DNA from 3 places in the Paenibacillus sp. V4I5 genome. Region 2 is predicted to be linked to each of the others. Evidence: predicted binding sites of a transcription regulator. Region 2 holds the regulator's gene; each other region holds the start of a gene.

The links. Region 2 encodes LexA, which represses DNA repair genes until DNA is damaged. Its sites were predicted from a motif close to CGAACATATGTTCG; they were not measured.
Region 1: recA (recombinase RecA) is a predicted target of LexA. The motif match lies at 2,127-2,140, and genes of this name have one in related genera.
Region 3: QFZ78_RS28430 (YolD-like family protein) is a predicted target of LexA. The motif match lies at 3,015-3,028, and genes of this name have one in related genera.

The regions. Positions count from the first base shown of each region.
Region 1 is NZ_JAUSZB010000002.1:181,235-186,405, reverse strand. Features, by position in the region: gene QFZ78_RS02700 (regulatory protein RecX) at 242-934, opposite strand; gene recA (recombinase RecA) at 1,011-2,054, opposite strand; gene QFZ78_RS02690 (competence/damage-inducible protein A) at 2,230-3,480, opposite strand; gene pgsA (CDP-diacylglycerol--glycerol-3-phosphate 3-phosphatidyltransferase) at 3,640-4,224, opposite strand; gene rimO (30S ribosomal protein S12 methylthiotransferase RimO) at 4,221-5,171, opposite strand, start outside.
Region 2 is NZ_JAUSZB010000002.1:1,311,174-1,316,344, forward strand. Features, by position in the region: gene QFZ78_RS08145 (1,2-dihydroxy-3-keto-5-methylthiopentene dioxygenase) at 1-505, shown strand, start outside; gene QFZ78_RS08150 (HAD family hydrolase) at 582-1,373, opposite strand; gene QFZ78_RS08155 (DUF896 domain-containing protein) at 1,417-1,599, opposite strand; gene QFZ78_RS08160 (LysM peptidoglycan-binding domain-containing protein) at 1,741-2,148, opposite strand; gene lexA (transcriptional repressor LexA) at 2,297-2,914, shown strand; gene QFZ78_RS08170 (aminopeptidase) at 3,487-4,725, opposite strand; gene glnA (type I glutamate--ammonia ligase) at 4,836-5,171, opposite strand, start outside.
Region 3 is NZ_JAUSZB010000002.1:5,782,683-5,787,853, reverse strand. Features, by position in the region: gene QFZ78_RS28445 (AAA family ATPase) at 1-517, opposite strand, end outside; gene QFZ78_RS28440 (hypothetical protein) at 671-889, shown strand; gene QFZ78_RS28435 (SDR family NAD(P)-dependent oxidoreductase) at 1,345-2,313, opposite strand; gene QFZ78_RS28430 (YolD-like family protein) at 2,767-2,994, opposite strand; gene QFZ78_RS28425 (DJ-1/PfpI family protein) at 3,188-3,748, shown strand; gene gdhA (NADP-specific glutamate dehydrogenase) at 4,095-5,171, shown strand, end outside.

The DNA of each region.
Region 1 (5,171 bases), 1.1 Mb from region 2:
GAGGCACTATAGTGCTAATAATCCATAATCAACAGTGTAAAAATTGGCGGTTTCTACATCTGTCCCCTCAAAATCAATGAAATGAGTATGATTTTGAATACATTATGAAAATATACACTGTTATTTTATCTTTTGTCGAAGAAGCTTGTCAAGCGAATGTCCCTAAGATGACTGAATAAGTATTTCCAGTTCCCGCGAAATATTTAACGTCATTAACTAATTTAAATTATAATTAATGTCATTAACAATCAAAGGGATCATCTGAGATTTCAAATTCCTCTTCACTCGATTCACTGCTTAGTACCCCCAAAACCTTGTTGACAATAGAGCCCGTATAACCTCTCCGCATTAGAAAAGCTCCCGTCTTTCTTTTACGATCTATTGTCTTGCCTGAGGTTTGCTTCCATTTCGTTTGGCCCAACTTCATCGCCCCCGTATACTCATCTTCGGGATTGATTGTCTCCATCGCATTTTTAACTAATTCTTTATCAATGCCTCTTTGTTGGAGCTCCTGTCGAATGAGATTACGACCTTTTCGCTGCGAAATAATGCGATTATCTGTCCACATTTTCGCAAATTCCTCATCATTGATATAATTTTGCTGGACAAGCTTCTCACATGCCCATGCAATGATATGCACTTCGAATCCTTTCTCTTTCAGCTTACGTTTTACTTCACTTAATGAATGTGGTCGTCTGCCTATCATGCTTATTGCCTTTATATAAGCCATATTCTGTTCCTCATCAAGCGTAATGCTTTCGATTTCTTGTAGATGTATCGTTTCTCCTTTGTTTAACCGATGCTTGATTAAAATGTCTTCATGAACCGAGAATGCGTATTCTTCATTTAGAAATATATTGTATCGATGCTTACCACGCTTCTGTTTCTCTACCTTGGTGATGATTAACAATGGTTGTTGCTCTTCGCTATTCAAAACTAACCAACTCCTTCAATGAAGAAAGCACCTTAACACAAGGTTTAAGGTGCTTTCATGTATGATCATTTAAAACTTATTCGAAATCTGGTTCCAATTCATCGTCTTCCTCGTCAACATTAAGAGGGACTGCTTTGATTAGATTACTGTTCTCTCGAATCCGTAATTCAATCGTTTCCGAAATACTTTTGTTATCTTTCAAAAACTGCTTCGAATTCTCACGGCCTTGACCAAGACGCTCACCTTCATACGAATACCAAGCTCCGCTTTTATTAACGATATCCATCTCTGTTCCGATATCAATAATACTGCCTTCGCGTGAAATTCCTTCACCGTACATAATATCCACTTCCGCTTGTTTGAACGGCGGAGCTACTTTATTCTTAACGACTTTAATTCTTGTGCGGTTACCAACCATATCATTACCCTGTTTGATTGTTTCCACACGACGAACATCTAGTCGAACGGATGAGTAGAACTTAAGTGCACGGCCACCAGGTGTTGTCTCTGGGTTACCGAACATAACGCCTACTTTTTCACGCAACTGGTTAATGAATATCGCGATAACTTTGGACTTGTTGATCGCACCGGACAACTTACGAAGCGCTTGGGACATCAAGCGTGCCTGCAGACCCACGTGAGAATCACCCATATCGCCTTCAATCTCTGCTTTAGGTACTAAAGCGGCTACAGAGTCAATAACAATAATATCTACAGCACCACTTCGTACTAGTGCTTCAGCGATCTCAAGTGCTTGTTCACCGGTATCCGGCTGAGAGAGTAGAAGCTCATCTATATTAATACCAAGCTTGCTTGCATAAGAAGGATCCAATGCATGCTCCGCATCGATAAAAGCTGCTTGTCCACCATTCTTCTGTACTTCTGCGATTGCATGTAGAGCTACAGTAGTTTTACCGGAAGACTCTGGTCCGTATACTTCAATAATTCTTCCGCGTGGAAATCCACCTATTCCAAGAGCGATATCAAGCGCAAGAGAGCCGGATGAAATCGTTTCAACTTGCATATGTGTAGATTCTCCAAGCTTCATAATGGAGCCTTTTCCGAACTGTTTCTCAATTTGACGTAAAGCATTATCAAGTGCTGCGCGACGATCTGACAAAACACTCACTTCCTTCTTCTATCATTATAGGTATATGATAACTTGTTTTCAGGTGTTTGCCAAGCATTTTTTCGAACATACATTCGACTTTTTAGCGAACAAACAAAAAACCGCAACAAAGTTATCGCTTTGTTACGGTTCTTCCGTTAACACTTAGTCTCATTATATGCGAACTCTAGCTATCTTTCAACTGTTTCCATAAATGATAGAGTGCGCTTTTGGCAGCTCTATGCTTAATGGACTCCCGGTTACCAGATAGCTGCAAAGTAATAACCGTTGTTGCTGCGTCTTTTTGAGCAAAACCTATATAAACAAGCCCTACTGGCTTGCCTTCAGACGGACTTGGACCGGCTACACCCGTGACTGATATGCCAAAGTCGCTTCCGGTCACAGTAATCAATTGCTCCGCTAAGAAGGTTGCTGTCTCGCTGCTAACAGCACCAGGGGAACCCTCCCCTTCCAGCACTTCCATTGGAACACCGAGGAGCTTATGCTTCAAGGCATTCGAATAACAAATAATTCCTCCAAGAAATGATTGGGAACTCCCCGGCACTGCAGTAATCAAATCACTTAGCAAGCCGCCTGTGCAGCTTTCGGCCACAGCAAGCGTCTGGTTCTTCTCGCCAAGCAATTGCAGCACAATTGTTTCGATGGGAACATCTTGGTCCGCATAGAGATACTCTCCTAATCGCATTCTAATCTCTTGTTCGGTCGCTTGAAGATTTCGTTCGCCTTCTGAAGATGTCTGTGCACGAGTAGTTAAGCGAATCGTCACTTCGCCTTCTTTGGCGTATGGAGCGATCGTTGGGTCCGTTTGAGCTTGGATTAGATCAAGTAATTGATGTTCCAAATTAGATTCACCGACGCCGGCAAATTTGAGCATTTTGGAATAAAGCGGAATCTCATTGGTCATCCGTGCACGCAGCCAAGGAGCCGCATACTTGGAGAACATCGGTTTCATTTCTTTGGGCGGACCTGGCAGAAGAATGAAATGTGTCCCTTCGTATGTAAATGCTACACCAACAGCAAGCCCTGTTTCGTTATGTAAAGGATCACTTCCCACTAGCATCATCGCTTGTCGTCTGTTACTTTCCACCATATGGATCCCGCGCGACAGGAACATATCTGTAATTGTTTTCATAGAGGGCTCATGCACAATCAATTCACGGCCTACAAACGCAGCAAGCACATCCTTCGTCAAATCATCCTGCGTAGGTCCAAGACCTCCTGTACAAATAACGACATCAGCCCTTGAAGCAGCTAATTTGAAGCTATCCAGCAATCTCTGTTCATTATCACCAACGACCGTTTGAAAATACATGTCTACGCCAAGTGCAGCACATTCTCTGGAGAGAAATTGAGCATTTGTATTTACAATTTGGCCTAGTAAAAGTTCCGTTCCAACAGCGATAATTTCTGCTTTCATCTCGAGTTCCCTCCTTAACATGAGAAAACCTCTACCCTCGGCCATTCAAAGATGAGCGACCGCGTTTAGAGGTAATTTTTATCGCCAATAAGAAAGCGGTTTTCGGGAGCCGAAAACTTATACTTTCTTAAGTGGTAGAAAAAACAATAGGTTGCCCTATTAAGCCTTTTCCGAAAAATCTATGACATGCTTATTTTTCACAAAGTACTCTACACCAGAATACACGGTAATAATTGCAGCTGCCCAACTAGCTATAACATCAAAAGGAAAGTGCATAAACGTAAAAGGAAAATTATTGATAAGAAGTGCAATGATGGCTGTAATCTGAGCTGCCGTCTTCGCTTTTCCCCATTTGCTAGCCGCCATCACTGTGCCTTCCAATAGAGCAATTTGGCGAAGTCCTGTAACAGCCCACTCCCTACTGATAATGACAATGACAATCCAAGCATCTACTTTATCCATTTCGACTAATGAGACGAGCACAGCCGTAACAAGCAGCTTATCCGCTAAAGGATCAAGCAGCTTGCCCAAATTAGTTACAAGATTACGTTTTCTGGCAATGTAACCATCTAAACTGTCTGTACTCGCAGCAATAATGAAAATTAAAGCAGCAATAATTTGATTATATGTTATGCTAAATTCCTCTATCCGTATTTGAGGGAATTTCACCTTAATCAACAGAAAAAACATGATAATAGGTACTAATAAAATCCTCGCCACGGTGATGCGATTGGCCAGGTTCATGCAATTACCTCCCCGGATAAGTCAAACTCATAAGAGTGGGTAATACGAACCTTAGCTAATTCACCAATGTTAAGCTTCGCATTTGACACGAATACTTCTCCATCAATCTCAGGAGCATCAAATTGAGAACGTCCAATATATACATCACTTCTGCCATCGTATCTTTCGATAAGCACGTCAATTTCCTGCCCGATGCGGCGTCCGCCACGCAGATTCGAGATTTCTCGCTGAATTTCCATAATCGCGTTCGCACGATACTCTTTGACATCATCAGGAACTTGGTCCGGCAAACGCGCTGCTGGCGTATCATCTTCCTTGGAATAGGCAAAAACACCGAGACGGTCAAACTGAATGTCGCGAACAAATTGTTTTAAGTTTTCAAAGTCTTGTTCAGTTTCGCCTGGGAAACCTACAATGAGTGATGTACGTAGGGCAACATCCGGAATCGCTTCACGAATTTTACGAACTAGTTCACGTGCATCCTTCTGGCGGCCAGGTCTACGCATACGTTTGAGAATAGAATCTTCACTGTGTTGAAGTGGCATATCGATATACTTACATACCTTTGGATTAGATGCCATGACAGCAATCAATTCATCGCTAAAGAATCCAGGGTAAGCATAGTGTAGTCGCACCCACTCGATGCCTTCCACTTCACTAACTTTATTCAGCAAAGTAGGCAGCATGAAACCATCGTAAAGATCCGTTCCATAATTCGTGGAATCCTGCGCGATTAGACTAATCTCTTTAACGCCTTGTGCAGCAAGATTAGCTACTTCAGCAACAATGGACTCCATACTTCTGCTTTTGAAGTTACCTCGCATAATTGGAATACTACAGAATGTACATGCGTTATCGCAACCTTCTGCAATTTTCACATAGGCTGTATATCGAGGTGTAGTCATGAGTCTTGGCAGATCCGCATCATAATTGAACACCGGATTCCC
Region 2 (5,171 bases):
TGAAGGCGATGAGCAGGTCAAAGCCTTCTTGGATAGTCAAAATGTTGTTTATGAACATTGGGACGCTAACAAACTTCCGGAAACACTGCGTGAGAAATTCATTCTAAGTGATGAAGAGAAAGCTCAAATTATTAGTACTTATGAAGAAGAAATTCGTGATTTGGCTGCTAGACGCGGTTATGAAATTTGGGATGTCATCGCGCTTTCCGATTCAACGCCTAACATCGAAGAGCTCCTAAAGAAATTCGAACAGGTGCACACTCATACGGAAGATGAAATTCGCGCAATCGTTTCTGGCCGAGGGATTTTCATTATCAAATCCGAAAGCGAAGTTGGCTATTTTGATGTTGAACTTGAACCAGGCGATGTGATCTCAGTTCCTGAGAACACGAACCATTTCTTCACACTTATGGATAATCGTGAAATCGTTGCAGTTCGTCTCTTCATCGAAAAAGATGGCTGGGTTGCTTATAACATTGATGATCCCGAATTTACTAAAGCTTAATTCTATTATATGAAAAATAAACCCAACAGCGCTGGACTTATTGTCCTACAGCCGTTGGGTTTTTGTTTATTCACTGTTATCCGTTCGAAATAATCGGCAAAATATCATGAAGACGGGAAACCTCATACACAGGAACGATCTCATCTCCACTTTGAAGCCCATGATGATTAATCCAAATATTGCGCATTCCTACACGGCCAGAACCAAGGATATCGGTTGTCAATTTATCTCCGATCATGATTCCTTCCTCTGCTTCTATCCCAAGTAGTCCCATTGCATAGTTGAAAATAGATGTCGCTGGCTTACCTACACCAAATTCACCGGAGATCACAATATGATCAAAGTAGGCTGCGATATTTGGGACACCTGCTAATTTTTCCTTTTGCAAATCGGGCGAGCCATTCGTTAATAACAACAATTGATAGCTGCCTTTCAAAGCATCTAATACTCGGAACGTTTCCTCATAGACGTAAGGACGGCGTCGACGTTCTGCTGGAAATAGTTCTCCAAGCTTATACCCGAGCTCACGATCCTCTATCCCCAACGCCGTAAGCCCTCTTGTCCAAGATTCCGTACGATATCCTGGAGCTAGTTTCTCAAGCTTACGAAAGTTCTCATTCTCACCTTGTGTGAAATTTGCCCATAAGCCTTCGAAGGGATTAATCCCAATCATTTTCGTAAATGCAAAGGTTTCAAAAGATTCATATAAAGAACGCGCTTCTTTGCGAACAGAAGCTTCCAATTCCTCGGGATTCACGGCTACATGCTTTGCAGCTTCAGCACATGTCGCTTCGAAAGCTTCCTGCACACTGCGATCATCCCAAAGAAGCGTATCATCTAAATCAAAAAGTACGGCTTTCAACGTCATCATTCATTTCCCCTTTTGAATGTTGTATCTATATGAGCAGCAATTACTCTTCGTCCGTAAACTTGATGGAATCAAGTTGAACTTTGAGATTGCCACGGAATGCTTCAATATACTTCTTTCTGAGTTCGTTACGTTCATCGATTTCCGCATCTGTTAAGCCAACTGTTTTCGCTTTACGAGCAAGCTCATTAATACGTTCGATATTCTGTTCCATGTTGTCACTCATAATGATCCTCCCAGTCAAAAATTCAATATGAGTACTACTTTGCCATCCCTATTAAGGAATGTCAAGAGACAACAAAAAGAGGCATAGGAACAAGTCCAAGCCTCATCATATTTAGAGTCTATTAAAAATAGTAAAGTGAAATTACGGAAGCAATAAAACCTGTCCTTCTTTCAGGGAGCTGGTGGTTAAATGATTGATTGTCTTTAATTCATGCATATAGGAACGCACGTTCTCATCACTTTTTTTATGTGCAGAAGCAATATCCCATAGTGTGTCTCCTCGTTGAATAACGACTTGATCTTGTACGACTGCTTTCGGAGAAATGTTAAAAGGCGTCACGGAAACTGGGGTTGTTGCGTTTGCAGCCCCTTCCCCTGCATAGGCTTGAACCATAGCACCAAATGAAAACACAGTACCAAGAATAACTGCTAATAGAATGAAGCGTACAATCGCTTTTGTATAACTAGAATTAAATGTCATCCCTTTGGATGTGCTAGCAGATCTATGAGGTGCGTGTGTTGTGTTAGTGTTTGAATAAGCCATATACATGAATGATCATCTCCCAAACATTTGTTCTGGTATTAGAATAACACGAACACATGTTTGAGTCAACCCTTTTTCTCGAACTTATGTTTGTACGAACTCGGGTTCTATGTTATACTTTGGGTAATGATTCCCAGTATTGGAGTGATAACTATTGAGTAAGATTTCGCAGCGTCAACAAGCTATATTGGAATTCATTAAGAATGAAGTGAAAGATAAGGGGTACCCGCCTTCCGTTAGAGAAATCGGCGAGGCAGTCGGACTAGCTTCTAGTTCAACTGTACATGGACATTTGGAGCGTCTTGAGAAGAAAGGTATGATTCGTCGAGATCCTACTAAGCCTCGTGCTATTGAAATTCTAGGTCTTGATGGTGCTGAAACGCATTTTGCGGTTTCTGTAGCTCGCGTACCTCTCGTTGGTAAAGTAACTGCCGGTGTGCCTATTACAGCAACAGAGAACATTGAAGACTACTTTCCACTTCCTGTCAGCATGGTAGGAGACAATAATGTGTTCATGCTTAGCGTCATGGGTGACAGTATGATCGAAGCCGGTATTCATAACGGCGATTATGTCATCGTAAAGCAGCAGCAAACCGCTAATAACGGAGACATTGTTGTTGCAATGACGGAAGATGATGAAGCAACGGTGAAACGCTTTTACAAGGAAAAGGATCATATTCGTCTTCAACCGGAGAACTCTGCTTTGCAGCCTATCCTCTTGAAACATGTTACGATACTAGGCCGTGTCATTGGTTTGTTCCGGGATATGTAATAGCCCTACAGCCCTTATTCTACATACAATACCAATGAGAAAGGACCGAGAGGACAATAGTCCCTCGGTCCTTTTCTATGTAAACAGCCTTTGTCGTATGAAGCAATGATCAGATGGATCAACTCAATAACGTAGAGGAGCAACAGATCCAAATATGGATTATCAAAAGTTTATCATATGAACCTTGTTCCCTACTTAACCAAGAAGGCCGAAGCGGATTCAGATAAGAGTCTTAATAGACTTCTATTACGTCTTTTAGATCGCATTTTACCTAAATAGAAGCTCCTATAGACTACACTTAGACATAATCCTCTAGTTGCTTCAATATAAAGAAATGGGGCTGTCCCAAAAGTAAATCTACTCTTGGACAGCCCCTTAAGCCCTATAGACCTTCTGGGACATTCGAATCGATATTCAGAACGGAAAGCATCCTTCCTATACACATCACACTTTTGGACGGATTAGAAGTCTCTAGAGACTTCTATCTTCCGTCTTCCTTCTTCTATCTGCTCACTATCCCCTTAAATAAAACCAGAAGTACTTCCAACTTAGAAATTAATCTAAAATTTCAACTAAAATGCAAGCGCCCAATTTCCATGACGGAAAATCGGTTCAACGGTACCATCACCACGGACACCATCGATCTCAAGATCAGCGGTCCCGATCATAAAATCCACATGAATCAAACTGGTGTTCCCACCTCGAGTTTTCAGCTCTTCACTTGATAAAGATACTCCATCCTGCAAGTTGATCGGGTAGCAGCTTCCTAAGGCCAGGTGGCAGGATGCATTCTCGTCAATGCCTGTGTTGTAGAAAATGCGATCTAGATTTGAGATCGGCGAATCAAAAGGTACGAGCGCAACTTCTCCCAAATACCGTGCGCCCTCATCCATATCGAGCAACTTAGCTAGATGCTCATAGCCGACTTCTGCCTGATAATCCACAACTTTCCCGTCCTCGAACTTGAACGAAAACCGATCCACGAGCGCCCCATTCACATTTAATGGTTTGGTGCTCGACACAGTCCCATGAACACCTGTTCGCATAGGCATTGTAAAAACTTCCTCAGTCGGCATATTCGCCACGAAACGTATTCCACTTGCGTTCTCCGTATCACCGCCAAGCCAAATGTGGCCCTCCGGCAGTTCGACTCGCAAATCTGTTCCTGCCGCTCGATATTGAAGCGCCTCGTATTGCTTCTCATTTAACACGGTGCGAACGCGCTTCAATTGCTCCATATGAACTCGCCAAGCCGCAACCGGATCATCTTCATAAACGCGATTTATCCGGAAAATTGCCTCCCACATTGCATCGATCCGCTGTTCTTCAGGCAAATCAGAGTAGACTTTGGATGCCCACGCCACCGTAGGCGCTTTGATTAAACACCAGCTGAACTTACTTGTTCTCACATAGTGCTGATACTTTGCTCTAGCTGTAGCCATAGATTTGGATGCTCTAGAAATCATACTTGCATCAATACCCGCGTACAAATCAGGATCCGGAACTTTGATATTCAGCAATGCTCCACCGTTTTCTACAAAACGTTCTAACATACTCGTATACCACTCTGGATAGTAATCGAGAGCTTCCACATTGGCATATTCGAATCTACTGCGAGTAATCATATCATCCTGCCAGTGCACTTGGACAAAATTCGCCCCTGCCTCATAGGCTTTCTTTACGATAAGTCTAGTCAATTCTAGGGATTCTATCGGCGACTCTATCATCAGATCCTGCCCTTTGTGGAGGTTAACCCCTACTTTGACTACAAGTTCAGCATACTTTTCCAAATTAGTTTGAAAGTTGTCCAACATTCTCATGATCTCCTTCGCGTGAAAAAGCCCATCAGTTCAGAAACGTTCCTGAAGGCTGACGGGCTTGTCGTATCTAATTGTAGCATCAATATCAACGTGCTAAGCGATTAATAAAGGGACAGATATTGATCTCTTTCCCATTGGTGAACTTGTGTGCGATACATATCCCACTCGATTTCTTTAAGCTCATAGAAATGAGCCAACGCGTGTTCGCCAAGTGTATCGCAAATCACGTCATTGCGAAGCAGCTCGTCCAATGCTTGTTTCAAGTTCAATGGCAAAGTAGGAATGCCATCGCTCTCTCTTTCCTCTTCAGTCATCACATAGATGTTACGATCAGTAGGAGGAGGAAGCTGCATTTTGTTCTTAATGCCATCCAGTCCGGCAGCAAGCATAACAGCAAGTGCCAAGTAAGGATTAGCAGCCGGATCCGGGTTACGAAC
Region 3 (5,171 bases), 4.5 Mb from region 2:
CCTTGATAACCCGCATTAATGCCAATTGCCTTGCAGGGGATAGAGCCGCCTCAGGTTCGTCAAGAAGGTAAATCGCCTTTTTCCCAAAACGATGTTTAAAAAGAGAAAGAAACGCTTCCCCATGCGATTGCTCATGTAAAGAACGACCACCGTAATATTGCAGACTTTCGGGCAAAGTATCCAAATGGGATGCAAAGTGATAAAAAGTCTCTGCTCTTAGGAAAAAGCCATTCGTGATTTTAGGCATCCATGAAAGACGAATATGATCCCCAAGAATGGAATGCGAAGCATCCACATCATAATAGTTGTTCTTCCCTCCGCCAGCCGTATTAAACCCACTTTGATAAGCAATTGCTTCAAGGAGAGTTGATTTACCCGAACCATTCTCCCCAACAAGAAAGGTGACATTCGTTCGAAATGAAAGTGAATTTAAAGACTTCACAGCAGGTATGGAAAAAGGATAGGTTTTCGGATCCGTACGATCATTCCTCAGAATCTCAAGACTTCGCAAGTACATTAATTTCAACTCCAAACAAAACTTTCATGAACCTAGTGCATGTTGTTATTTTAACATAACTACGTTATTACATGATAAGCTATTACATATACTCAAGTAATATTTTGTATAAGCTGGTCGCAATTGACCTATCCGAAGGTGAGGTCGACGCTAATGCCTAAGATGCTGGAATCTGATGCGGATCTATTTGCTGCAGCATTATCACAAACTTCGGTTTCCGTGTGGCAGACGGACGCTGACGGTGTGTACTGCGAAGTAGATCGCGGAATCATCGAAAAGTTTACTAATAAATCCGTAAGACTGAGCACGAGAACGGATGAAATCGCATATTACTTCCGTGATGATGGGACCATTTTTCGTGCTGAAACGTAAAAAAGACGAGATCCGGATAAACCAGCTCCCGCCATAGTTATTTGGTGCCACCAATATAGTGATACAACTATCCGTGATGATTACAAAAAAATTTCAGTTCCATCCTTTAGCGATAACCGGTTTCTTTCTGTTATTAAAAAACCTGCCGAATAAACTCAATTTCTTTTTTCGTTTGAGAGTGAGTTTAACACCTTCAATAAGTAGTCTTGATCTCAATTCGTCGCGACGATTGAGCGTGTGTAACCTTTTTATGAACTGCATGTCCATGTTGACCATCCCTCCCAAGTATCTGTAAATGAGAAGCAGGACTTCTGATTCTGTGATATATACATTATAAGTTTACATTGGATAAATGTTTGTCACATTATAGATAAGTTCAGCACTTATTTTGTCGAACTATAGTCACATTCTATTGGTAGACAGAGATTTCATTGTAATTAATCATTCAATAACTATCACGCAATAGTTGATTTCCCCTGCTGCAATGCCATAATAGTTGCGGTAATACCCTCCTGGAACGGCGTCGCGGCGATTGGTCCGATTAACCGATTGTATTTGTCACCGCTTAGTGTCAAAGGCTCTTCGGTTAAGTAAAGCATCTCGATGACTTCTTTCATGACAGGCACGAACATACCTAGTATTGATAAACCTAATTTTTTCATTGGAATGACCGGTTTAACATGGCCACTTGCCGCTTGTGCAATCTGTACGATCTCTCGTCCTGATATGAGCCCAACCCCGGGTATATGCCAGTTCTGTCCGTAACTGAAGTCTTTGCTTGCCAGCTCGGTAATCATGGCAGCCGCATCCGGCAAGTAAACGAATTCGCGAGGAACATGCATGTTGCCAACGAAAAAAGCCATTTTCCCAGCAGCGATCGCTTCTAAGGTTGAACCTAAATACGAGGCTTCATTAGCCGTTGGTCCATAATAGTCGGGCAAGCGTACAATCATGACTTTGGCCTTGCTCCACCGCTTGCTAAACAACATCCGCTCATAGTCCAGGCGGACTTTTCCTTTTTTCGTATGAGGCTGTTTGGGATGCTCTTCTGTCACAAGAGCTGTTTGTCTTCTCCCATAAGGATAGATCCCGTCAATCGCTACAACTCTAATCGCTAGCCGTTCTGCCGCCTCCATGACCGATTGGCCTAGAGGTATCAGCTTCTTCTCCATCTCGTGATAGGGTACGTTCGCGCAATGGAACAAAACGTCAGCACCGCCTGCTTGAGCTACAATATCATCAGGGCGCATTGCGTCTCCAACGGCCAGTGTCAAGTGCGCGGGATTTCCAAGCTTTCCAGCAAACTGCTCCAATTTCTGACGCGAACGCCCAAATGCAATAGTACGTATCCCCCGTTTGACCAGTTCTTCCGTGATGGCTGCTCCCGTCCCGCCCGTTGCTCCAATTACAATTGCTTTTTCCATTTTCATCGGCCTCATTTCGTTATTTGTTATTGATCAATCACTAACTTGAAATCATCATATCATCTTGTTATTGATTGGTCAATCACTAAATGTTTGTTTTTGTACAAGGAAGACCTTTTTTTCTCCCTCACGTTTCAGTATACCTTTTACGAAATTCACTTTTGCTTTCAATTTTAGGGGATGAATACGCTGGTTTTTATGAAGCTACTGACTTTATTTTCACCGAAGAAAATAAAAAGAAGCTGGATCATTGATCTCAGCTTCTTCATTCTTGCGTCTTACCTGAAAAGAGAAATTAACCATATTGCAGGCAATACTTTATTCAATTTTCAATTCCAATATGGATACATTTTTAATTCGAACATTATCCGGTAAACAGGTTTTCTTTCTTTTCCGTTTTTAACGCAATAACCACTAGTATTGCCAAATAAAAAGCAAAGTATAACTTAAGTATTATTCCACCAATTCTACATTCAAGATATCGTCAAATGCTACCCAATCCGTACCATTTTCGTGGGATAACTTTACTCTTCTTATCTCTTGATCAATTTTGGTTATTAGACCTGTAATTTGCCCATCCCCAGCCTCATTATAAATCTTTACAATAATAAATTGCTGGCTAAGTAAGGCATTAGCCATTACGTTGGCTATCTTTTTATTCTCACGATTACTAATACTCATTATGACTCAACTCCAATCCCAGAACATTCGTTCTAATCTTATTATACTTTTAGTAGGATGAGTGGTAAAGAGTCTTTGGGATATACTTCATTCGTTCGATTCGACAAATCGTATCAAATTCCACCCGTTTACAACGAAACGAGGTTTATTCATAATTATAGGTGGTTACCATCTATTTCCAAGGAGTGATTCCATGTCAAAGAGAATCTTAATTCTAACTGGTGATGCTGCAGAAGTTCTAGAAGTTTATTACCCCTATTTTCGTGTATTAGAGGAAGGGTACGAGGCCATAATTGCTTCACCGACGAAGAAAGTACTTCGTACAGTCGTTCACGATTTTATCGACGATTGGGAGACCTATACAGAGAAACCGGGGCATCTGCTGCCGTCACACATCGCTTTCGTTGATGTAGATCCTAGTCAATATGATGGTTTAATCATTCCTGGAGGCAGAGCCCCAGAGTACATCCGTTCGAACGAACATGTTCCACGTATTATTCGTCACTTCCTTGAAGCTGATAAACCAATCGGCGCTATTTGCCATGCTGCACAGGTATTCTCCGCTTTAAAAGACAATCGCTTTTTTGAAGGCCGCACCATGACTGCCTATAACGCTTGTCGTTTAGATGTCGAGCAGCTCGGAGCTTTGTATACAACAGATTTACTTCATGTGGATGGTAAATTAGTCACTGGTCACGCTTGGCCGGATTTACCAGGCTTCATGCGTGAGTTTTTGAAGCTACTCTCCAAATAACTTAGGTTGATCCTATACCTCCGATTTTTTGGGGCTGCCCCTGCAGCCCTTTTAATGTTGAACTATTATTTTCCGTCATGTTACAAAAATTTGTCCTCATCTAATCTAGTGCGACAATAAGGCCAAACTGACAGAAAGCGCCCTGTTACCCACCTCAATCACATCAACTTCACCCCCTAGTAGTGCAGCATGTATGTCATGTTATTTTATACCAAATGAGCACTTAATTAACACAAAAAAGTAAGCTTACATGACATGTAAATTTTAATTGCCCAATTGCCAAGGATAAGGTAAAACTATACTATTAGACATTTTACTATAACTGATTATGAAGGTGGATGAGGTTGTGATTGTTCAAGTGGATAATGAGGCAGTTGCAAGGGAATATGTACACGTCGTATACGAAACCGTAGTCAAACGTAATCCTTATGAATATGAGTTCCATCAAGCTGTGAAGGAGATTTTAGAGTCGCTGATCCCGGTTCTCTCTAAGCATCCGAAGTATATGAAATACGGTATTCTTGAGCGGATCGTGGAACCAGAGCGCTTAATCACTTTCCGCGTGCCCTGGGTAGATGACCAAGGGATAACGCAAGTTAATCGTGGTTTTCGTGTTCAATTTAACAGTGCGATTGGGCCGTACAAGGGTGGGTTGCGTTTTCATCCCTCCGTTAATGCGAGCATTATTAAATTTCTTGGATTTGAACAAACTTTCAAAAACTCCCTTACAGGCCAGCCGATCGGCGGCGGAAAAGGCGGCTCCGATTTCGATCCTAAAGGAAAGTCCGATAATGAAATCATGCGCTTTACTCAAAGTTTCATGACAGAGCTCTATAAATATATGGGTCAGGACACCGACGTTCCGGCAGGAGACATTGGCGTAGGCGCACGCGAAATTGGTTACATGTTCGGTCAATACAAGAGAATTCGCGGTGCTCACGAGGCTGGTGTACTGACAGGTAAAGGTATCATCTATGGCGGCAGCTTAGGACGCACTGAAGCAACTGGGTATGGATGTGTTTACTTTGTGAATGAAATGCTGCAATCCAAGGGCCTTAGCTTCGAGGGCAGCACCGTAGTAGTTTCCGGTTCCGGCAACGTGGCCATCTATGCCATGCAAAAGGCGATACAACTAGGCGCCAAGGTCGTTGCTTGCAGCGACTCCAATGGCTATATCTATGATAAAAAAGGGATCTGCTTAGACACGATTCGACGGTTGAAGGAAGTGGATAGAAAGAGAATCAGCGAGTATGTAAAGGATCATCCGACCTCAACCTATCATGAGGGTTGTCACGGCATATGGTCCGTTCCATGTGACATTGCGCTTCCTAGCGCAACACAGAACGAGATTAATGAGGATGCTGCGAGGATCCTTGTAAGCAACGGAGTAATTGCGGTGGGGGAAGGCGCGAATATGCCATCT